3 regions of the Alishewanella sp. BS5-314 genome follow, and region 3 is predicted to be linked to each of the others. Evidence: predicted binding sites of a transcription regulator. Region 3 holds the regulator's gene; each other region holds the start of a gene.
The links. Region 3 encodes NrdR, which represses ribonucleotide reductase genes. Its sites were predicted from a motif close to AAACACNANATNTNGTGTTT; they were not measured.
Positions count from the first base shown of each region.

Region 1: a site for NrdR is predicted at 4,141-4,160, ahead of nrdA (class 1a ribonucleoside-diphosphate reductase subunit alpha). Genes of this name have one in related genera too.
Region 2: a site for NrdR is predicted at 3,658-3,677, ahead of nrdG (anaerobic ribonucleoside-triphosphate reductase activating protein). Genes of this name have one in related genera too.

Region 1 covers NZ_JACEHJ010000002.1:832,863-840,276, forward strand. The annotation lists gene serC (3-phosphoserine/phosphohydroxythreonine transaminase) at 1-236, opposite strand, end outside; gene gyrA (DNA topoisomerase (ATP-hydrolyzing) subunit A) at 342-2,972, opposite strand; gene ubiG (bifunctional 2-polyprenyl-6-hydroxyphenol methylase/3-demethylubiquinol 3-O-methyltransferase UbiG) at 3,161-3,889, shown strand; gene nrdA (class 1a ribonucleoside-diphosphate reductase subunit alpha) at 4,242-6,527, shown strand; gene nrdB (class Ia ribonucleoside-diphosphate reductase subunit beta) at 6,597-7,414, shown strand, end outside.
Region 2 covers NZ_JACEHJ010000001.1:602,434-609,847, reverse strand. The annotation lists gene H1D31_RS02820 (ATP-binding protein) at 1-296, shown strand, start outside; gene H1D31_RS02815 (ribonucleotide reductase subunit alpha) at 361-765, opposite strand; gene H1D31_RS02810 (hypothetical protein) at 902-1,192, opposite strand; gene nrdD (anaerobic ribonucleoside-triphosphate reductase) at 1,339-3,141, opposite strand; gene nrdG (anaerobic ribonucleoside-triphosphate reductase activating protein) at 3,164-3,625, opposite strand; gene H1D31_RS02795 (hypothetical protein) at 3,871-4,392, shown strand; gene H1D31_RS02790 (peptidylprolyl isomerase) at 4,509-5,276, opposite strand; gene narI (respiratory nitrate reductase subunit gamma) at 5,498-6,187, opposite strand; gene narJ (nitrate reductase molybdenum cofactor assembly chaperone) at 6,199-6,954, opposite strand; gene narH (nitrate reductase subunit beta) at 6,964-7,414, opposite strand, start outside.
Region 3 covers NZ_JACEHJ010000002.1:1,609,216-1,616,629, reverse strand. The annotation lists gene H1D31_RS11920 (TraB/GumN family protein) at 1-113, opposite strand, end outside; gene H1D31_RS11915 (DUF2058 domain-containing protein) at 154-693, opposite strand; gene H1D31_RS11910 (DEAD/DEAH box helicase) at 798-2,132, shown strand; gene H1D31_RS11905 (cold-shock protein) at 2,362-2,574, shown strand; gene dinB (DNA polymerase IV) at 2,680-3,813, opposite strand; gene glyA (serine hydroxymethyltransferase) at 4,046-5,299, shown strand; gene nrdR (transcriptional regulator NrdR) at 5,420-5,872, shown strand; gene ribD (bifunctional diaminohydroxyphosphoribosylaminopyrimidine deaminase/5-amino-6-(5-phosphoribosylamino)uracil reductase RibD) at 5,874-7,022, shown strand; gene H1D31_RS11880 (riboflavin synthase) at 7,024-7,414, shown strand, end outside.

The DNA.
Region 1 (7,414 bases), 780 kb from region 3:
AACTGGCCACGGCCACCACCGTGCATAAACAGCACCTTGTAGTTGGTGGGGATCGCCAGTAAATCGCGCAGGTCTTGTTCCGCGTCAGCGGCAACTTTAATAAAAGGCTTACTGCGATGGCTCAGCTCCATTACCGAGCAGCCCTGGCCTTGCCAGTTCACAAATTCCTGCTGGGCTTGCGCCATTACTTCAACAGGCAGCATCGCCGGGCCAGCGCAAAAATTATAGGTTGTCATGGTTAGATCTCACTTTCGTTGCGTAATTTAAAACTGGCCTTAGTTGTTCTTTCTCGTTCTGCCTAAAAGAAAACGAGCGCCAAAGCGCCCGTTTTCTAAACAGTATTATTCTTCTTCGCCGGCGTCATCCTGCGCCAGTTGGCTGTCCTGTACCTCCGGCGTACGGACTACAGCTTCAGCATCAGCCAGCGCTGTGACCTGCTCTTCCTGAATTTCAGCAATTCGCTCCACACCCGAAACTTTTTCGCCTTCCTGGGTACGGATCAGGATCACGCCCTGGGTATTGCGACCCACTTCTGACACTTCACGTACCCGGGTGCGTACTAGCGTACCTTTGTCTGAAATCATCATGATCTCGTCACTTTCCGCGACCTGCACCGCACCAACCACCAGGCCGTTACGCTCAGAGACCTTGATCGAGACCACACCCTGGGTAGCGCGGCTCTTGGTCGGATATTCGGTCAGTGCAGTACGTTTTCCATAGCCGTTTTCTGTCACGGTCAGGATAGCGCCTTCGCCCTGAGGAATAATCAGTGACACCACGCTGCCGCCATCGCGTAAGCGAATACCGCGTACACCGGTGGCGCCGCGGCCCATCGGTCTTACAGCTTCTTCTGCAAAGCGTACAACCTTGCCATCATCCGAGAACAGCATAATTTCATTGCTGCCATCGGTAATGCCAACGTCAATAAGCTTATCGCCTTCATTCAGATTCACCGCAATAATACCGTTGCTGCGTGGCCGCGAATATTCGGTCAAGGCGGTTTTCTTCACGGTACCGTTGGCGGTAGCCATAAAGACGTACTTACCTTCCTCATATTCGCGTACCGGCAGGATGGCGTTGATGCGCTCGCCCTCTTCCAACGGCAGAATATTGACGATAGGTTTGCCACGCGCGGTGCGGCTGGCCAGCGGTAACTGATACACCTTCAGCCAGTATAAACGGCCGCGGTTTGAGAAACACAAAATGGTATCGTGGGTACTGGCAACCAGCAGCTTATCCACGAAGTCTTCATCTTTTACGGTAGTTGCGGCTTTACCGCGGCCACCACGGCGCTGCGCTTCATAATCAGTCAATGGCTGATACTTGGCATAACCCAGATGCGATAAGGTCACCACCACATCTTCTTCGGTGATCAAATCTTCTAAGTTGATATCCAGCATATTGTCCTGGATTTCGGTGCGCCGGGCATCGCCGTATTGGGCTTTGGCTGCGGCCAGCTCTTCACAGATCACTTCCATCAGCCGTTCCGGGCTTGCCAGGATATGCAGTAACTCAGCAATCAGATCCAGCAGTTCTTTGTACTCGGCCAGGATCTTTTCATGTTCCAGCCCCGTTAACTTGTGCAGACGTAAGTCGAGGATGGCCTGGGCTTGTTGTTCCGTCAGGAAGTACTGGCCGTCGCGGATGCCAAAATGTTCTTCCAGCCATTCCGGACGCGCTGCGTCCTGACCGGCACGTTCCAGCATGGCGCTGACGCCACCCAGCTCCCAGCCGCGCTCAACTAAGCCGGCTTTGGCGTCTGCCGGGCTGGCTGAGGTTTTAATCAGTTCGATAATGGCATCGATATTGGCCAGCGCAACGGCTAAACCTTCTAAGATATGGGCACGTTCGCGGGCTTTACGCAGGTCGAATACCGTACGGCGGGTCACCACTTCGCGTCGATGCAGAATAAAGTATTCCAGCATCTCTTTCAGGCTTAACAGCTTTGGCTGGCCATTGGCCAAGGCCACCATATTAATGCCAAATACCGTTTGCATCTGGGTATTGGCATATAACTGGTTCAGCATCACGTCTGAGGACTCGCCGCGTTTTAGCTCAATCACAATCCGCATGCCGTCTTTGTCAGACTCATCACGTAACGCTGAGATACCTTCAATGCGTTTTTCTTTTACCAGCTCGGCAATTTTTTCAATCAGCCGCGCTTTATTTACCTGATACGGAATTTCATTAACGATAATGGCTTCGCGACCGGTCTTCTCGTCGGTTTCCAACGTGGTTTTGGCGCGGATATACACCTTGCCCCGGCCGGTACGGTAGGCTTCTTCAATACCTTTACGGCCATTGATAATGGCCGCAGTCGGGAAATCCGGGCCCGGAATATGTTGCATCAGTTCGTGCAATTCAATATCCGGATTCGCAATCAGTGCCAGACAGCCATCAATAATTTCATTCAGGTTATGCGGCGGAATATTGGTTGCCATACCTACGGCAATACCGGATGAGCCGTTAATCAGCAGGTTCGGTACCTTGGTCGGTAATACGGCGGGAATTTGTTCGGTGCCGTCGTAGTTCGGCACAAAATCTACGGTTTCTTTGTCCAGATCGGCTAACAGCTCATGGGCAATGCGGGCCATTCTGACTTCGGTATAACGCATGGCGGCGGCAGAGTCGCCGTCAATCGAACCAAAGTTACCCTGACCGTCCACCAGCATATACCGCAGCGAAAACGGCTGAGCCATCCGCACGATAGTATCGTATACCGCACTGTCACCATGGGGGTGGTATTTACCGATAACGTCACCGACGACACGGGCGGATTTTTTGTAGGCCTTGTTCCAGTCGTTACCCAGTTCCTTCATGGCAAACAACACGCGGCGGTGCACTGGCTTCAGACCATCCCTGACATCGGGTAAGGCCCGGCCAACGATTACGCTCATGGCATAATCGAGGTAGGAATTTTTTAATTCCTCTTCGATATTTATTGGAACTATTTCTCTGGCCAGATCTGTCATAAAACGTTATTTTCCCTTAAATCAGATAGATAACTCGCTTTTCTTGCCTTTGTTTAGCGCGAGACAACGCCGGATTCTATCACAGAAATATTACCTTGCCATGCCTGTTTGCACCGCCTGCTCGAATTGCCGCCGTTGCCAGCACCGGCTAAGGCTTTATAATGCGCGAAAACAATCAGGTAGTGACTATGAACAGCCCCGATAACTTCGATAAAAACAGTAACGTCGATCAGAATGAAATCAGTAAGTTTAATGAGATTGCTGCCCGTTGGTGGGATCCGGAAGGTGAGTTTAAACCACTACATTTATTAAATCCGACCCGCTTAGGTTATATCAGTGATCAACTCGGTGGTCTGTTTGGCCGCAACACTCTCGACGTCGGCTGTGGCGGTGGCATCCTGGCCGAGAGTATGGCGCGCGCCGGCGCAAAGGTAACTGGTATTGATATGGCGCCGGATGGCCTGAATGTCGCCCGCCTGCATGCCCTGGAAGCCGGAGTGAATATTGATTATCAGCAAAGCACCGCAGAAGACTTTGCCGAGCGCCACGCCGGCGAATTTGAACTGGTGACCTGTATGGAAATGCTGGAACATGTGCCGGATCCGGCATCGGTGGTGCGCGCCTGCGCCGAACTGGCCGCACCCGGTGCTACTCTGGTGTTCTCGACCATTAACAAAACCGCCAAGGCGTACCTGTTTGCCATAGTCGGCGCTGAGTATCTGTTAAAGCTGGTGCCGCGCGGTACCCATCAGTTTGATAAGTTTATCCGCCCCTCAGTACTGATGCGCTATATCGAAGACGCCGGTTTGGAATTAGTGGATGCCACTGGTCTGCATTTTAACCCTCTCAATAACAGCTTTAAGCTTGGTGCCGGTTTGGATGTCAACTACTTCGTGGTAGCGCGTAAGCCACTCTGATGGTCAAGCAGCTGGGGACCGTGATACACCCTGGCTGCTAAATAACCGCTTAAACTAAAAATGACGCTTTATAGAACAAATAAATCCAAGCAAAAAAATCTATAAAAAAGCTTGCCTCTGACCGGTGCATCCGGGCACACTGAGCTCAAGGTTAGTGGCTGCTAACCGGCAAAAAAACTGCACAAAAAAGCCGCTTTTTCCTCGCTTGCAAATTCCTGCAATACACACTATCTTGTGATCGTCTTTTGAAATACACCCATATGTTGTGTAAATCGTCAGCAACCCGGGTGTATTGATAGCCGTGCGCTAAACCCGATTCATTTATTATTAAAAGAAATGGAATACTTCAGCGATGACTCAAACTCTTTTTGTGACTAAGCGCGATGGTCGGCGCGAACCTCTGGATTTAGATAAAATTCACCGCGTCATTGACTGGGCGGCCGAGGGGTTAAAAAACGTGTCGGTGTCGCAGGTGGAACTGAAATCCCATATTCAGTTCTATGATGGCATCAAGTCGTCCGATATTCATGAAACCATTATCAAGGCCGCTGCCGATCTGATCTCAAAAGAGACCCCGGATTACCAGTATATGGCGGCCCGGCTGGCAGTATTCCATCTACGCAAAAAAGCCTACGGTCAGTTCGAACCACCCCACCTGTATGACCAGGTGGTGAAGATGGTCGAAGCCAAACGCTACGATATGCATATTCTGGCTGATTACAGCCGCGAAGAGCTGGATATCCTGAATAGCTATATCGACCATAGCCGCGATCTGAATTTCAGTTATGCTGCCGTTAAGCAGCTGGAAGGTAAATATCTGGTACAAAACCGGGTAACCGGTGAGATTTATGAAAGCGCCCAGTTCCTCTACATGCTGGTTGCCGCCTGTTTATTTGCCAATTACCCGAAAAGCACGCGGTTGGACTATGTACGCCGCTTCTATGATGCGACGTCGCTGTTTAAGATTTCACTGCCCACACCTATTATGTCCGGTGTACGTACTCCAACCCGTCAGTTCAGCTCCTGCGTACTGATTGAGTGCGGTGATAGCCTGGATTCGATCAATGCCACCTCCAGTGCCATTGTAAAATACGTGTCGCAGCGCGCCGGTATTGGTATTAACGCGGGTCGTATTCGTGCTCTGGGTAGCCCAATCCGTAACGGTGAAGCCTTCCATACTGGCTGTATCCCGTTTTATAAGCATTTCCAGACCGCAGTAAAAAGCTGCTCGCAAGGCGGTGTGCGTGGTGGTGCCGCCACCCTGTTCTACCCCTTATGGCATCTGGAAGTGGAATCGCTGCTGGTACTGAAAAATAACCGTGGTGTGGAAGAGAACCGGGTGCGGCATCTGGACTATGGCGTGCAGTTTAACCGCCTGATGTATCAGCGCCTGATTAAAGATGACTATATCACCTTATTCAGCCCGTCTGATGTGCCGGGGCTGTATGATGCTTTCTTTGAAGATCAGGAAAAGTTTGAAGCCTTATATGTGAAGTATGAAGCTGACAGCAAGATCCGTAAAAAGCGCATTAAGGCAGTCGAACTCTTTACCTTATTTATGCAGGAGCGCGCCAGTACCGGCCGCATTTACCTGCAAAACGTCGATCACTGCAATACGCACAGCCCGTTCAACCCGGCGCTGGCACCGGTACGGCAAAGCAACCTGTGTCTGGAAATTGCGCTGCCGACCAAACCGCTGGAGCATGTTAACGATCCAAACGGTGAGATCGCGCTCTGCACACTGTCAGCCTTTAACCTCGGCGCCATTGAACAGCTGGACGAGTTTGAACCGCTGGCGGATTTAGCGGTGCGGGCACTGGATAGTCTGCTTGATTATCAGGACTACCCTATTCCGGCCGCACAATCCGGCTCCATGGCGCGCCGTACCTTGGGCATTGGTGTCATTAACTATGCCTACTACCTGGCGAAAAATGGCGTGAAATACTCGGACGGCTCGGCCAATGCCCTGACCCACCGTACCTTCGAAGCAATGCAGTATTATCTGCTGAAAGCCTCGGTGAAACTGGCGCAGGAGCAAGGCCCTTGTCCGAAGTTTAACGAGACCACTTATGCGCAGGGTATTCTGCCGATTGATACCTATAAAAAGGATCTGGATAAGGTTTGTGCTGAAGCCTTACAACTGGATTGGGAGCAGCTGCGTAAAGATATTCAGCAGTATGGCCTGCGTAACTCAACGTTGTCTGCGCTGATGCCATCTGAGACCTCATCGCAGATCTCGAATGCGACTAATGGTATCGAGCCGCCGCGTGGCCATATCAGCGTCAAGGCCAGTAAAGACGGTATCTTAAAGCAGGTTGTGCCAGAGTATGAGCGCTTAAAAGATCAGTACGAGCTGCTGTGGGATATTCCATCCAACGATGGTTATCTGACGCTGGTGGCCATTATGCAGAAATTTATCGACCAGACCATTTCGGCTAACACCAACTATGATCCGGCCAAGTTCGAAGGCGGTAAAGTACCGATGAAGATCCTGCTGAAAGATCTGCTTACCGCTTATAAGCTGGGTGTGAAGACAATGTATTATCACAACACCCGTGATGGCGCTTCAGATATCCAGGATGATATCAAGCCCGCAGCAGAAGACGACGGCTGCGCCGGTGGCGCCTGTAAGATCTAATGCAGTGAAGAGCGGCCCGGCCGCTCTTTTTTAGTAAGTTTTTGTCAGATTCTCAGGATTAAAATCAGCATGGCGTACACCACCTTTAACCGCAATATCAATGACCAGCTCAAGGAACCGATGTTCTTTGGTAATGCCGTAAACGTTTCCCGTTATGACCAGCAAAAGTATCCGATTTTTGAAAAGCTGATCGAAAAGCAGCTGAGCTTTTTCTGGCGGCCGGAAGAGATTGACGTCAGTAAAGATCGGATTGATTTCCAGCAATTACCTGAGCATGAAAAACATATCTTTATCAGCAATCTGAAATACCAGACGCTGCTGGACTCGGTACAGGGCCGCTCGCCTAACGTCGCCCTGTTGCCAATAGTGTCTATTCCGGAGCTGGAAACCTGGATTGAAACCTGGGCCTTTAGTGAAACCATTCACAGCCGCAGCTACACCCATATTATCCGTAATATCAGTGCTGAACCGCATAAGATCTTCGACGATATTATGCTGAACGAGCGGATTTTAGAGCGAGCAGTTGATGTTACCCGTTACTATGACGATCTGATTGATGGCATTAATCTGTATCAGCGTTGTGGTGAAGGCACTCATCAAATTAATGGTAAGACCGAGCAGATCACCTTGCGTGAGCTGAAAAAGCGGCTTTACCTGTGCTTAATGTCGGTAAACGTATTAGAAGCGATCCGCTTTTATGTCAGCTTTGCCTGCAGTTTTGCTTTTGCTGAGCGTGAACTGATGGAAGGGAATGCCAAGATTATCCGGCTGATTGCCCGCGATGAAGCGCTGCACCTTACCGGCACTCAGCATATGCTGAATATTCTGGCCAGCGGTGATGATGATCCGGAAATGGCGGAGATTGCCAAAGAGTGCGAAGAGGAATC
Region 2 (7,414 bases), on a different contig from region 3:
TGAATGCCGCCCAGGCAATTGTTGAGCGTGGCATTATTACTATCAGCACCGGCTGCGATGCGCAGTGGGTGTGGTTTAGTGTTGCCGATACCGGGCCCGGCATAGCTCCAGAGCAATTGGAGCAAATTTTTCAGCCTTTCTATACGACTAAGCCTAAAGATCAGGGAACTGGCCTTGGGCTAGCCTTGTCGCGCAGTATTGTGGAAAAACACAAAGGGCTATTAGAGGTGCAGAGTACGCCCGGCGTGGGCAGTTGCTTTAAGGTTAAGATTCCGCGCAGCATGGCGAGTGCATGAATGACTCTTTACTCTGTAGTGTGCGCCAGCCGGGCAAAGGCCGACCGCAGCGCTGAGCTATTCGCTAATACAGTGCCACCAGGTCGCCATTTTTATCAAAGGTCAGAAAGTCGGCAATCATGCCGCCCTGAATTTTCTGCATCATCATTTGTAATGGCTGTACGGCCTCGTCGCTATTCGGCGGAAAGCCGCCACGGCCACCCATGGCCGAGACAAAGGCGATATCCCAGTCGATGCCGGTGTGAGCCGATTCAGTTACCAATTGCTGAAAGGCGCTAACCTCTTCCGGTAATTTATCGACACAGAGTACCGGCGCCAGAGCGCCGCCCTGACCCTGCTCAAAGTTTTGTTTTTGGCTATCGGTATAGCCATTAGGCAGTTCAGCTTTAGCAAACACAAATAACAGCCGTTGTGGCTCGGGTTGCATTGCTGCGGCCTGCAGTAAGTCCTGGTATGACTGAATATTCATGCTGTTGGCTCCAAGCGGATGATCTGGTCGCTATGCTAACAACAGTGGGGCAGTGCCGCTATCCGGCAAAGGAGGGGGCGCCTTACCTCTGATGGGGTAGCCTACTTTGCATCGAACGAAAGTGGGTACCTTTCACCTATAAAGCAGTGGGTAGGATTCTATTTCGCACCAAATTACGATGCACGCTTTGGCATAGCTTGCCAAAGCGGCGCAATTCATCAAACTTAGGGATGCGACCTTGTTTTAGCGCGCTTTCCCAAAAGCAGAGTTCAGAATCGACCAGTTCCAGCATTTTCTTCGGACAGCCCTGACAATCGCTATTGGTAATGCCGCAAACATAGGTTGCCGGTTCGTAGAGCGGCAGGGTGGCTTTAACTTCGCTAATCAGCTGCTGCATGGCGGTTTGCAGCTTGGGTTTGTTACTCATTGCGCTTCCGCTGGGACTGATAAAGCAGTTTACGGTGGGTAAGGCCTGCGCGCTATGCCTCCACAGTAGTAGCTAAGCTAAGAAAAAAGGGGGCCAGCAAGCCCCCAAACCGCCTCCGCTTAATTGCGCAAGGGGCCAGGAACGCCTTAACCGGTTTTCTGTAAGCGGGTACTGGCCTGGCGGTGATAATGCCGCAGGCTATGTTCTTGCCGGCGGCCGGCGCTAAAGGCGGAGATACGTTTTAAATAGCCAATGACCCGGGTGCCGTAATCAATATCCTGACTACCACATTGGGTACAGCGGCATAGAGTGCGCTTATCTATGGCGTCACACTGATTACAGATAGTGATTTTGACGTTAACACAAAAATAATTACAGCCGGTATGAGCAGCAATATTCAGCAGTTGCAGATAGCCCTGCAGATCCAGCTTTTCTTCCAGGTTCAGGTGCAGCGCTGAGCCACCATCCAGATAATCCAAGAGCTGACGGCCATGTAGTTGAAACTTGTCCAGCGTGTTGCTTTGCTCGTCTTCTACCACGTAAAAATAGGAGTTATAGCAATCACGCGGCACAACATAGCCATCTTCGCGATCCCACTTAGCGTTCTTTACCCCCAGATTTTCCGCTGGCACAAACTCGGTATTAAACAGATAACCGTATTCGGCTTTTGCCGCCTTATTAGCCTCAAAAATCACTTTTAGCTGTTGCTGCACAAAGTTGATATAGGCGGCATTATTGCCAGCGCTTAGGCCCTGGGATTCGGCGGCTTCAACCATGCCGTTAATGCCAATGGTCAGAAATTGTTTATCCAGGCTGATAAAGCCGGCATTGTATACGGTGAGCAAGCCGGCCGCTTTATACTCTTCCAGGAGTTTGCGGTAGGCAACCTGATATTTATGGATTTTGCTGACCTCTGTTGCTAAATCACGGCCATCCTGGACCAGCCGGTTCATATTGAGAGTAATCACATTAATGGAGCCGGTCGCTACTCCGCCAGCGCCTAACGAATAAGAAAAGGTATTATCGCTGATTTCACTACGCAGCCGGCAGCAGCTTGCCAGTGAGTCGGCATTATCAGACTGATAAATAAAAAACGAATTCCCGGCTGCCATTTCGCGGGCGATGTCGATCGCGAACAGCTGATCTTTGCAGCGGCCGTTCTCAGTCAGCATGGCGACGGTGACCACCGGGAAGGTGAGGATAGTTTTCTCGCGCTCTTGATTAAACCAGCTTAGGAAAAATTGCTGTAACGCTGACACCGAAGACCATTCTGGTTTTGCAAAGTCCGGAAACACAAAGTTGCCAAACATGCTGGCAAAATAGTGCTGGTCATACACTGAGATATTCCAGAATACACTCTGATAACCGCGTGCTGCTGCCGGCTGATTTAGTGCATATACCACATGCTGCAGATGGTTTTCGATTTGTTTGCGATGGGTTTGCAGATAATTATCGCCATAATCTTTACGGGCAAAATAATCAAAATAGGTCAGAAACTCGACCGTGGCCACAGCGCCGGCAAACTGACTGGACACGGCGAATACAAAGTTAACAAAGCAGCCGCAAAAGGACTCCAGATGTTTCGGAGCCTGCGACTCGCCCCCCAGTTTCGTCAGACCATCGCGTAAGAACGGATACATGGTAACCGATACACAATAGGGCTTCAGGCTGGTTTCGTCATGCACATAAATTTCATGTTGCTCAATTTGGCGCAGATACTCCTTCGCCAGCTTAGCATCAAATAATTCGCGGATCTTATTGCTGACCAGAGCGCGATTAACCTGAATAAACTGATCTTTCATCAGCTCAGCCTCCAGGGTCGCAATATTTTTCTGGGTGACATTGGCATTGGCATCCAGTTTCGAACCATCGGCAGCATTAGGTGCCAGTAAATATTGCTCAATAAAACTCAGTTTCTTTTGTAGTTGTTCGGTGTTAAGCGCCGCCATAGCCATTCCCTCTTGCATTGTGTTAGTTGCGTTGTTGAAAGTGCGAATTCAGACACTGGCCTGTTCGCAAATCGATAAATCTTTGATTGGTGGTTGGGCTTTGCAAACCGCCGCGCGCGGCAAACCAGCGCCCGGTTTTCACAAAAGTCAGCTCACTGCGGATGGATGGGCTTAGCTCAGCCAGTTCCAGCCCGGTATAGAGGCAGCGTTTTAAGCCTGCGGTTTTACTCAGCGTCAGCAGTTTTAGTAATGCTGGCGCTGCCCATTCGCCGCCTAAAAACAGCACACAGCTAATCAACCCCTGATAATCCTGCAAACGTTGCTGAAAATGCTCCGGGCTAAGGGGGCGTCCTTGTTTGGGATCCCAGCTATCGGCGCTATGGCAACCTTTACAGCCCAGCTGGCAGCCACTGAAGGTGTATGCCAGCGACACTTCGCCGGGTACTTCTTGCCAGACAACTTGTTCAGCGGTGTAATACAGCATAAAACCCTCTATCTTGTGTTGGTATTGTTAATTATCACTAGATATTGTGGTTTAGCTTAGATGCTTAGCGCGGTGAAAGGTTGATCCAGATCAAATTTTGCTAACTGTAACCGCCAGGCTGGCTTGCCAGGTCGCGTCATTACAGCAGTTGTTACCCCATCGGTGGTACAGGGGAAATTGCTTCAGCGTCGGTTAAGGCCGGTGGGCCACAATCAACAGGTGTTTAGCCAGAAATGGAGCCTGCTATGAAAACAGGTATCAATAAAAGCTTGGTAATTGCCACCCTATTAACCTTAACGGCCTGGCCGCTGAGTGCGCATCAGCAGCGCTATGATCCGGTCGAGCAGGTGGCACAGGATGTGGTCGCCTTTACGCTGCAACGGGCGGCAGACGAGTTGTTAAGGGTGGCGCGGATTGATCCGGTGTACCAGGGTTATAGCCGGCATTATGAAATCCGGCATGCCCCACCACGTCTTGACGATCGTACCCGTCAGCAACTACGTCGTTTAGCGGCTGAGCATCAGCGTAAACTGGCCAGTTATGAGCGTGAGCTGGATCGGGAGCTGGACAAACTGGCCCGTGAATACCGGCACGATACCCGCAAAGGGAAAGGCCGGCCACATCATAAAGAGCGGGAGAAATTTCAGCGCAAGGTGGATCGGGCTTACGACAAATTTGCGGTAAAAGTGGAACGCGAGCATGACCGCTTTGATCGCCAGCGCGATCGCATTCTGCGCGATGCCTATGCATATCTACCCAGACGCTAATTAACGGTTTGCACTTAAACCAGGCCGTATTCCGGTAAGAAAAAACCGCCAGCTGAACACCAGTGGCGGCGCGGAGAGACCAGCACGGATGCTGGTTGTGGAGCCAGGAATGCCTGTTACTGCATCAGTGGTGAGTCAGATAACTGGAAGTCATAGCCATCAATGTTGGCCTGAACGATCAGTTGATGAATGTACTGGGCAATGGCTTTACGCCTTACCTTTTCATTTAAGTAATCGGCAATTTTTTGCTTAACGGCGCTATAAGGCAGGGGTTGACCTGGTACCTTACGCATCACTTCGACCACATGCACCCCATACCGACTTTCGACGCCCTGCGGCATTAAACCGGGTTCAGCACTAAAAATCTGCCGCTCAAACTCCGGCACGGTCTGACCACGACTGATTTGTCCAAGACTGCCGCCAGTTTCTTTCGACGGGCAGGCCGAGTAGGTGCGGGCGGCCTCGACAAAGGGTGTGCCTTGGTGCAACTGTTGGATCAGTATCTCCGATAGGGTTTTAGCTTCAACCCGGGCAGCATCATCTTCCGGCGCCGCGGCCAACAGGATATGCCGTACCTCTAACAGCGGTGAGCTGGTAAAGCGTTGCGGATTCAGTTTGTAATACTGCTCACATTCGGCATCTGTGGCCGTGGGGATCACCACCTCGTGCGCCAGTAACGCATCCAGATAGTTATTTTCGGTAACCACATTATTTTCGGTGCTGATTTCCAGCCCCAGCGCGGTCGCACGCTGGCGCAGCAGTTCGCCAATCACCAGCGACTCGGCGGCTTTTAACATCGCCGTACGTTTGCTGTCTGCCGGATGGTACTGCATTTCCGCCATAATGGCGGCTTCGCTAATTGGGATGTTATTTACTTGAATCATATTAACCTCGGAAGCCAAATACTGTTGGCGAACTTAACCTCAGTCTGAAACGAGGTGGTCAGCGCGCAGTACACTTTGGCCGGGGACGTCTTTCGCATGGATGCGAAAGGGGAGCCTACAGGGATGTATTTACGGCGTGCCCCGGCAAAGTTGTACGGAGTGCTTACCACCGGATGAATGGTCGCAAGCACTGCCGCAAACACGATTAAACCATCCCACCTTTACCGCACAAACCGCTGCCGCACTATCTGGTGCTGCCGGCGCATATACTGTACCGGCACACTTAACATATGCACTAAGCGGCTGAACGGGAATACTACAAACAAGCTTAAGCCAAGGAACACATGCAGCTTAAAGATCCAATGCACGCTGCTAATTGACTCTGCCGCGGCAACGGAATTAAAGGTGACAGTGTTTTGTGCCCAAGCCATTAATTTCAGCATTTCAGTACCGTCCAAATGCCCCATCGAGACAAAGATAGACAGTAAGCCCAGGATTAATTGCGCGTACAGTAACAGCAGGATAGCGATATCCATCGGGTTACTGGTAGCTCGGATGCGTGGGTTAAACAGCCGGCGTTTAATCAGGATAGTCAGGCCGTAGAAACAGATCAGGCCAAAGATACCACCGGCAACGATAGCGATCATTTGCTTCATTGAGCTGGTAATACCAAACAGATACCAAAGCTCTTTTGGTAGCAGCAGGCCGGCAAAGTGACCTAAAAAGATCCCCAGAATACCGATATGAAAAGCAATACTGCCTTTACGCAGTTGTTTGCTTTCCAACAGCTGGGATGAGCTGGTTTTCCAGCTGTATTGTTCGCGGTCGTAACGGATCCAGCTGCCAATCACCATAATGGCGATGGCAATATAGGGGTAGATCCCAAAGGCAAACAGGTTTAAGTGTGCCATGTAAATGCTCCTTAAGCGCGCTTCGCGGCGGCTTCGTGAAATAGTTCTTGTGCCAGGGCGTCGGTATGCAATAAATCCGTGCTCAGCGGTACAAATTGATCGCGCCGTTGTGATTCACTCGGTTTATTGCCGGTGCCGCAGGCGCTGTTGGATTGCTCAGCGCTCATAAAGGTCACCATTTCCTCTTCCCAGACTTTATCCAGCGCCTTAGGGCTGTCGTCGCGTTTTTCGTTAGCGATCTGTGCCTTGATATCGGCCAGGTCGACCTCTGCTGCCGATAGCGCCAGCAGGGCCTGGAACAAAGCGGCGTAATTCGAGTCGCGCTGTTCCAGCCGGCAGGTCAATACCGCCAGGATAGGCGCAATTTCTTCCAGCCCAATTTGCGCATTTTCCGCGCCCTGGGTAGATAAAAACTCCAGATAGAGTGGCAGGTAGTCGGGTAATTCTTTGACCCCGATATCTAAACCGGCTGCTTTGTACTGCGCCTGTAAATCAACCATGGCCTGACCACGGGCACGTGATTCGCCATGCACATGCTCAAAAATCAGTAGCGATAAGGAGCGACCACGTTCAAACAGACCATCGTATTCAGATTGCCAGTCCATCAGCTCAGCGCCGCAGCGCTGACTGATAAAGGCACTGAGACTGTCTTTCTTGCTCTGCGGTAACTCACTGGCCGCAACCACGGCCAGTAACTCATCCTGTGCGGCAACCAACTCGGGCCTGGGGTAATCCAAAAGCACGGAAATTAACTGTAGAATTTGCATAAAACCCCCTTAATCCTTTAGCTCAACCGGAATAACCTGGCGTACACCTTTGGCCTTAGTGCCAAACAGGTTAACGTCGTTATTGCCATCGCCACAGCCATTACCAAAGGTAAAGCCACAGCTGGATTTCAGGTCATAGGCATTTTCGGCATAGGCACGGTGGCTGGTTGGGATCACAAAGCGATCTTCATAATTGGCCAGCGCCATATAGCGATACATTTCTTCTACCTGCAGCGCATTGAGACCCACTTGCTTCAGCACATCCAGATCCTCGACGCCATCAACCTGTTGCGAACGTTTAAAGGCGCGCATCGCAATCATCCGCTCTAGGGCGCGAACTACCGGTGCTTCGTCGCCAGCGGTCAGCATATTGGCCAGGTAACGCAGCGGAATACGCAGCGACTTCAGATCCGGAATTTCGCCATTCATGCCGACATGACCGGCCTGCACTGCGCTTTGG
Region 3 (7,414 bases):
CCTGCCAGATAAAAGGTTTTATCCCCTTTACTGACTTGCCAAACCGACGCGGCCGACAGCGACTGGCTGACGAATAGTAATAAAAGCAGGCTAAACTGAATCAGAAACCGCATACTCTTGCTCCTTCTGTTAGCGGTAAGGATGAACTGCAAGTTACCACATCAGATCATCCGGGATTTGATAGGCAGCGTAAGGGTCGTCCTCAGCCGCTACCTGGTGTTCCTGCCGGCTATTTAGTAACACTATACTTTCCGGCTGGCGCTGCTGGATCTTTTCAGCAATCTGCGCCGGCACCAGTGCATAGTGCTCACCTAAGCGGGCAATGGCTAGTAAACCACGGGTTAATTCACTATGCAACTTATCATTAACGTAAAGCCGTTTCACCAGCTTGCCATCGGTAAAGTTAAACGCCATTTCACCACTCATCTTAATCTGATTGCTTTCAATCAGCTGTTTCACCTGGGCGGCGATGGCTTTTTTCTGCAGTTCAGCCTGCTTTTGCCGGTTTAGCTCCTGATCCCGGGCGACCTGTTCCTGCCGACGTTGCTCAGCCAGCATGCTGGCTTCATTGACCACTTTTTGATTCTTCGGTGCCTGCACCCGTTGCTGATGTTGCTGCTTTTTTACGGCTTTGAGTTTCTTGGCATCAGCCAGGCCGGCTTTCAGCAATTGTTCTTTCAGAGCATTACTCATCGTTAATTTATCCAGGTGTTGCGAAAGGTGCCGCTATACTAGCGCGATGGGCGGGCGCAGACAATTAGGGTATAATAGGCGCCAGATTTTTGGAGAAAGATATTTTGCAATTTCAGGATATGGGGCTGGACCCGCGTTTGCTACGGTCTGTACAACATTTAGGCTTTGCCCGGCCCACCGAGATCCAGCAGGAAGCCATACCGGCAGTGATGGTTGGGCGCGATCTGCTGGTATCGTCAAAAACCGGCTCGGGTAAAACGCTGGCCTATTTGCTGCCGATGATGCAGCGGTTGTTAAAAAGTCGGGCATTATCGAAACAGGATGCGCGGGCGCTGATCCTAACGCCGACCCGTGAGCTGGCTAAACAAGTCTATGCCCAGTTACGACTATTCGTGGCCAATACCCCGGTGACTGCCGTGTTGCTGGTGGGAGGCGAGAATTTTAATGATCAGGAAAAGCTGCTGAAACGCCAGCCAGACATTATCGTGGCCACGCCTGGTCGCTTTGTTGATCACCTGGAGCATAAGTCGGTATTTTTACAGGGCCTGGAAATGCTGATCCTCGATGAAGCGGATCGGATGCTGGATCTGGGTTTCTTGCCACAACTGACCATCATTAATAAAGCCGCCGCTCACCGCTTACGGCAGACCTTGTTGTTTTCCGCCACGCTCGAGCATACCGACTTAGATGCGTTATCGCTGGCGCTGTTAATGAATCCGTTTCGGGTTAGTGTAAATAGCGGGCACGAGATACATAGTGATATCAGTCAGCGCTTTTATTTTGCCGATCATTTAACGCACAAAGAAGCGCTGCTAGCGAAGTTGTTACAGCAGGAAAGCCTGAAGCAATTGATTATCTTTACCGCAACCCGCGACGATGCCGGCCGGCTGGCCGAGTTTTGTCAGCAAGCCGGTTTGCCCGCTATCGGGCTAAGTGCGCGTTTAAATCAGGCACAGCGTAATAAAGTGATGCAGGATTTCGCCAGCGGCAAGTATCAGGTGTTGGTCACGACCGATTTGGCCTCGCGCGGCTTGGATCTGTTGCAAGTATCGCATGTCATTAACTTCGATTTGCCAAAACATCCGGAAGAATATGTACACCGCATAGGGCGTACCGGTCGTGCTGGTGCCAAGGGGACCGCAATCTCGCTGGTGGGGCCAAAGGATTGGTCAGCACTACAGAAAATAGAAGCCTTCTTGCGACGGCCAGCAGAATTCAGTGCCCTGGAGGGGTTGGCAGCACGCTTTAATGGTCAGCCGGTAGTTAAGGTGGCGCCGAAGAAAGCCGCGCAAACTAAGCTGACTAAACCAGGTGCTGGCAAGGCAGCACGGGTAGCGGCAAAACCTGCCGCCAGCCCAGCGGACACGGGCAAGCGTTTCTTTCAGGGCGGCGATGATGGCAGTGCACCGGTGCGGCGGAAAAAAATTCAGCCGGAGTGATTATTTTTTCAACATCTGCTGCTACACTCAAAAGGTGACATAGCAAAACTTGCCATGTCGCCGGTACGGCCTGTGCAGCAACGAAAGTTCTGCTCGCTCCGGTATTTATGTTGACCACAGCATCAGCGCCACTGATAATGCGGTTGAATATCTATCAGCTCGATTACCTGGCCGGTAATATTTAAGACGCCGGAGCTCCGGCAAACTTTTGTTTAAGTAAGAGAATGTTATGTCACAGTTAATTTCTGGTACAGTGAAGTGGTTCAACGAGGAAAAAGGTTTTGGTTTTATCGCCCGTGACGGCGGCAAAGACGTGTTTGTACACTTCCGCGCCATCAACGGCACTGGTCGTAAAACGCTGGTTGAAGGTCAGAAAGTAACTTTCGAAGTTACTGAAGGTCAAAAAGGCCCACAGGCTGAAAACGTCACTGTTACCGGTTAATTAGTCTCGTTTTTGTAAAAGAGCCGGCCTAGCGCCGGCTTTTTATTGCAGCCGACTTTATTGCCGGTTTAGTTGGCACTGCTGCTATGCTTTAAACCTGCAGGCTTAACCAGGCAGACAGACTGCACTATTATTAAATTCATTAGGATGCGTTAGCGCCACCTCAAATGGCAGACTTAACTGCTCTTCGCACTGTGTTTTAAAGCCCAATTGCAATCCCAGCAAGCGAATACCCTGATCCGCGCGTCTTTGCCAGGCCTGTGCTAACAGCTCGTTTAGTAAAACCGGATCCAGATGCTGGCTTTGCGTCTCGACTGTGGTCAGCCGAAAATCACTAAACTTTAATTTCACGCCGATTTTGGCCAGTAAATGCGCCTTGCCGCTTTGCTCGAGCCGGCATTGTAAATCCGGCAATAACTGTTGCAGCATCTGCTGGGCGTCAGTTAGCTGGTGTAAATCGCTGGCCAGGGTGCGCTCCACCGCAACCGATTTGCGCTCCCGGCTCGGTTGCACCTCCCGCAGATCGATACCCTGACAGCGCTCTAATAAACTGGCAGTTTGACTGCCGAACTCTTTGAGTAGGGCGCTTAGTAACGGCAGCGGCACTTCACCACCCGGCGGTACGATATCGCGGCAAAATTGCAATCCCAGCCTGGCCAGTTTCTCTGCTGCCTTAGGGCCGACACCGGGAATTTTGCGTAGTGGCAGAGCGGCAACAAAGTCAGCTACCTTAGCCGGCGTTAACACAAAAAGCCCATCCGGCTTATTTTCATCACTGGCAATTTTTGCCAGAAATTTATTTGGTGCCACCCCGGCGGAGACGGTCAGACCGGTTTCCGCGAACACGCTACGGCGGATATCTTCGGCAATCAGTGTCGCGCTGCCGGCAAAATGTGGGCTGGCACTGACATCAAGATAGGCTTCATCCAGGGATAAGGGTTCGACTAACGGCGTGTAGCGCAAAAAAATCTGGCGGATCTGCTTACTGACTGCCTGATATTTATCCATATTGCCGCGGACAAAAGTCAGCTGTGGGCAACGCTTTAACGCCTCATGACTGGACATCGCGGAGCGCACACCAAAGGCCCGCGCCGGATAATTACAGGTGGCGACAACACCCCGTTTACCGTCACTGCCGATGGCAAGCGGAATATCACGCAGCCGCGGATTATCGCGCATCTCCACGGCGGCGAAGAAGCAGTCCATATCCAGATGAATAATTTTCCGCGTCGAAGTCATCGTTACTTACAGCGCTGTATGAATAACCAGTAATGTAGCCGATGGTCGCGGCTTTGGCAACTTTGCTGCACATTTTTAGCCTGGTAAAAACGGCGCGGGTGGCAGATTTTGTTTTGCAGAAGTCTGGACGGCTGTTTTTTCGGTGCAACAATTTTTATTTCAGGGTAGAATAGCCGCCAGTTTTTCAGACTGTCGTTAACGTTAAGCGTGATAGCCGCGCCCAGGAGAAAGCATGTTAAAGCGTGATATGAATATTGCGGATTTTGATCCGGAATTATGGCAATCCATGGTTCAGGAAACTGAGCGGCAGGAGGCTCACATTGAGCTGATCGCGTCAGAAAACTATGCCAGCCCCCGGGTGCTGCAGGCGCAAGGTTCACAATTAACCAATAAATATGCTGAAGGTTATCCGCACAAACGTTACTACGGCGGCTGTGAATATGTGGATATCGCGGAAGATTTAGCCATTGCCCGCGCGAAAGAATTATTTGGTGCTGACTACGCCAACGTGCAACCGCACTCAGGTTCGCAGGCGAACTCTGCGGTATTCCTGGCCTTATTAAATGCTGGCGATACCATTCTGGGCATGAGTTTGGCCCATGGCGGTCACCTGACGCACGGTGCCACAGTAAGCGCCTCGGGTAAGCTCTATCACGCGGTACAGTACGGTCTGCATCCTGAAACCGGTGTGATTGATTATGATCAGGCTGAAGCCCTGGCCTTAGAGCACAAGCCGAAGCTGATTATTGCCGGCTTCTCGGCATACTCAGGTATTGTTGACTGGCAGCGCTTCCGTGAGATTGCGGATAAAGTCGGTGCCTACCTGATGGTGGATATGGCGCACGTTGCCGGTCTGGTGGCGGCGGGTCTGTATCCAAACCCGGTACCTATCGCCGATGTGGTGACCACCACCACCCATAAAACCCTGGCCGGCCCTCGTGGCGGTCTGATCCTGGCCCGGAAGAATGAAGCCATTGAGAAGAAACTGAATTCAGCAGTTTTCCCGGGCGGACAGGGTGGCCCGTTAATGCATGTCATCGCGGCGAAAGCGGTAGCCTTTAAAGAAGCGCTGCAGCCGGAATTTAAAGTTTATCAGCAGCAGGTGCTGGTAAACGCTAAAGCTATGTGTGCTGAGATGATCAGCCGTGGCTATAAGATCGTATCCGGTGGGACCGAGAACCATCTGTTCCTGATGGATCTGATTGATAAAGATATCACCGGTAAAGATGCCGATGCCTGGTTAGGGCAGGCGCATATTACGGTAAACAAGAACTCAGTACCGAACGACCCGCGTTCGCCATTTGTTACCAGCGGTCTGCGCATCGGTACTCCGGCCATTACCCGCCGTGGTTTTAAAGAAGCCGAAGCGCGTCTGGTTGCCAGCCTGATTTGTGATGTGCTGGATAGCCGTGGTGACGAGGCGGTAATTGCCAGGGTACGGGCTCAGGTGGCTGAAGTCTGTGGCCGCTTCCCGGTTTATGCCTAAGGCATAACTCGTGCTATGCTGTGATGGCCGCTAATGCGGCCATTCTTTTATGCAAAGCGCCGGCTAAACAGGCTGTTAGCGCCTTGTCCTGAACAGTTAGCTAGGGGGTAAAAGGTCAGTATGTATTGTCCCTTTTGTAATGCCGATGATACCAAGGTCATTGACTCGCGTCTGGTCGCCGATGGTCATCAGGTACGCCGTCGTCGCGAGTGCCTGGCTTGCCACGAACGCTTTACTACCTTTGAAGCGGCAGAGCTGGTGATGCCACGAATTATTAAACGTGACGGCTCCCGCGAACCCTTTAATGAAGATAAGTTACGCAGCGGTTTATTACGCTCGCTGGAAAAGCGGCCGGTGGCCACCGAACAAATTGAGCAACTGATTAATAAAATTAAATCCCAGCTCCGGGCTACCGGTGAACGTGAAGTCGCCAGTAATTTGCTGGGAAATCTGATTATGGATGAGCTGGTGAAAGTTGATAAAGTTGCTTATGTGCGCTTTGCCTCGGTGTACCGCTCCTTTAAAGATATCCGCGAATTTGGTGAAGAAATTGCCCGTCTCGGAGAGCAATAAGGTGAGTTTTAGTCAGGCCGATTATGCTTTTATGCGCCGCGCGCTGGCGCTGGCAGCACAGGGCCGTTTTACTACTGATCCCAACCCCAATGTGGGGGCGCTGGTGGTTAAAGATGGCCAGGTGCTCGGCGAAGGCTTTCATCAGCAAGCCGGCGGCCCACATGCTGAAGTCTTTGCCTTGCAACAAGCCGGTAGCGCCGCCCTGGGTTCGACCTGTTATGTGACGCTGGAGCCCTGTGCCCACTATGGTCGCACACCACCTTGTGCGGAAGCCCTGGTAAAAGCCGGTGTCGCCCGGGTGGTGATTGCCATGCTGGATCCGAATCCGCTGGTCGCCGGTAAGGGCGTCGCCATATTGCAACAAGCTGGCATTAGCGTTGCACACGGTTTATTAACTGAGGAAGCCAGAGCGCTTAATCCGGGTTTTTTAAGCCGGATGGAGCGGCAGCGGCCTTATCTGTATCTGAAACTGGCGGCCAGTCTGGATGGGCGTACTGCCCTGGCGAATGGCCAGAGTCAATGGCTAACCAGTGACGCCGCACGCGCTGACGTGCAGCTATGGCGGGCGCAGGTTAGCGCGATTTTATCCACTGCCAGTACTGTACTCGCCGATGCGGCACGTTTAACGGTACGGCAAAGTAGCGATGCCGCTGCAGAGCCGGCAGCCTTGATCCGGCCGCTCACCGATGGCAGTTTACGCCAGCCACTGCGGGTGATTCTGGACCGGCAGCAGCGGTTAAGCGGCAACGAGCCGCTATTCAATGAAGGTGGTCCGGTGCTGCTGTGTTATGCCGCTGACGCCGCGCCACGTAAGTTAGCCGTGACAAGGGTAACAGTGGAACAACTGCCACTGGCGCTAAGTGCTGACGGTCAGTTGGACCTGGCTCAGCTGCTAACTTTACTCGCAGCGCGACAGATTAATAGTCTGTGGACGGAAGCCGGCGCGATATTAGCGGGCAGTTTGCTAAAAGCTGGCTTAGTCGATGAATTACTGCTGTATCAGGCCCCACTGCTGCTGGGCGAGCAGGGCCGGCCGCTGGCGGTACTGGGTGATTTTCAGCAACTGGCGCAGACGCCAAAACTGGCGTTTAATGAGGTCATTAGTCTGGGGCCGGACCTGCGCCTGCGCGCCCGCCTTAGCGAGGAATAAGATGTTTACCGGTATTATTGAAGCCACTGGCACCCTTAGCCGGCTTAGCCCTAAGGGCGGCGATCTGAGTGTCACCATCCAGAGCAGTAGTCTGGATTTTAGCGACGTCAAATTGGGTGACAGTATCGCGACGAATGGCGTCTGTCTGACGGTCACTGCGCTGGGTAGCCAGTCATTTAGTGCCGACTTGTCGGCTGAAACCTTAGCCCTGACCCGCTTTGGTGAATATAAGGTCGGGCAGTTGCTGAATCTGGAGAAGGCACTGCTGGCAACCGGGCGTCTCGGCGGGCATCTGGTAAGTGGTCATGTCGATGGGGTGACGTCCTTGCTGGCTATGGAACAAAGCGCCCGTGCCTGGCAACTGTGGTTTGCGCTGCCGGCAGAACTGGCGC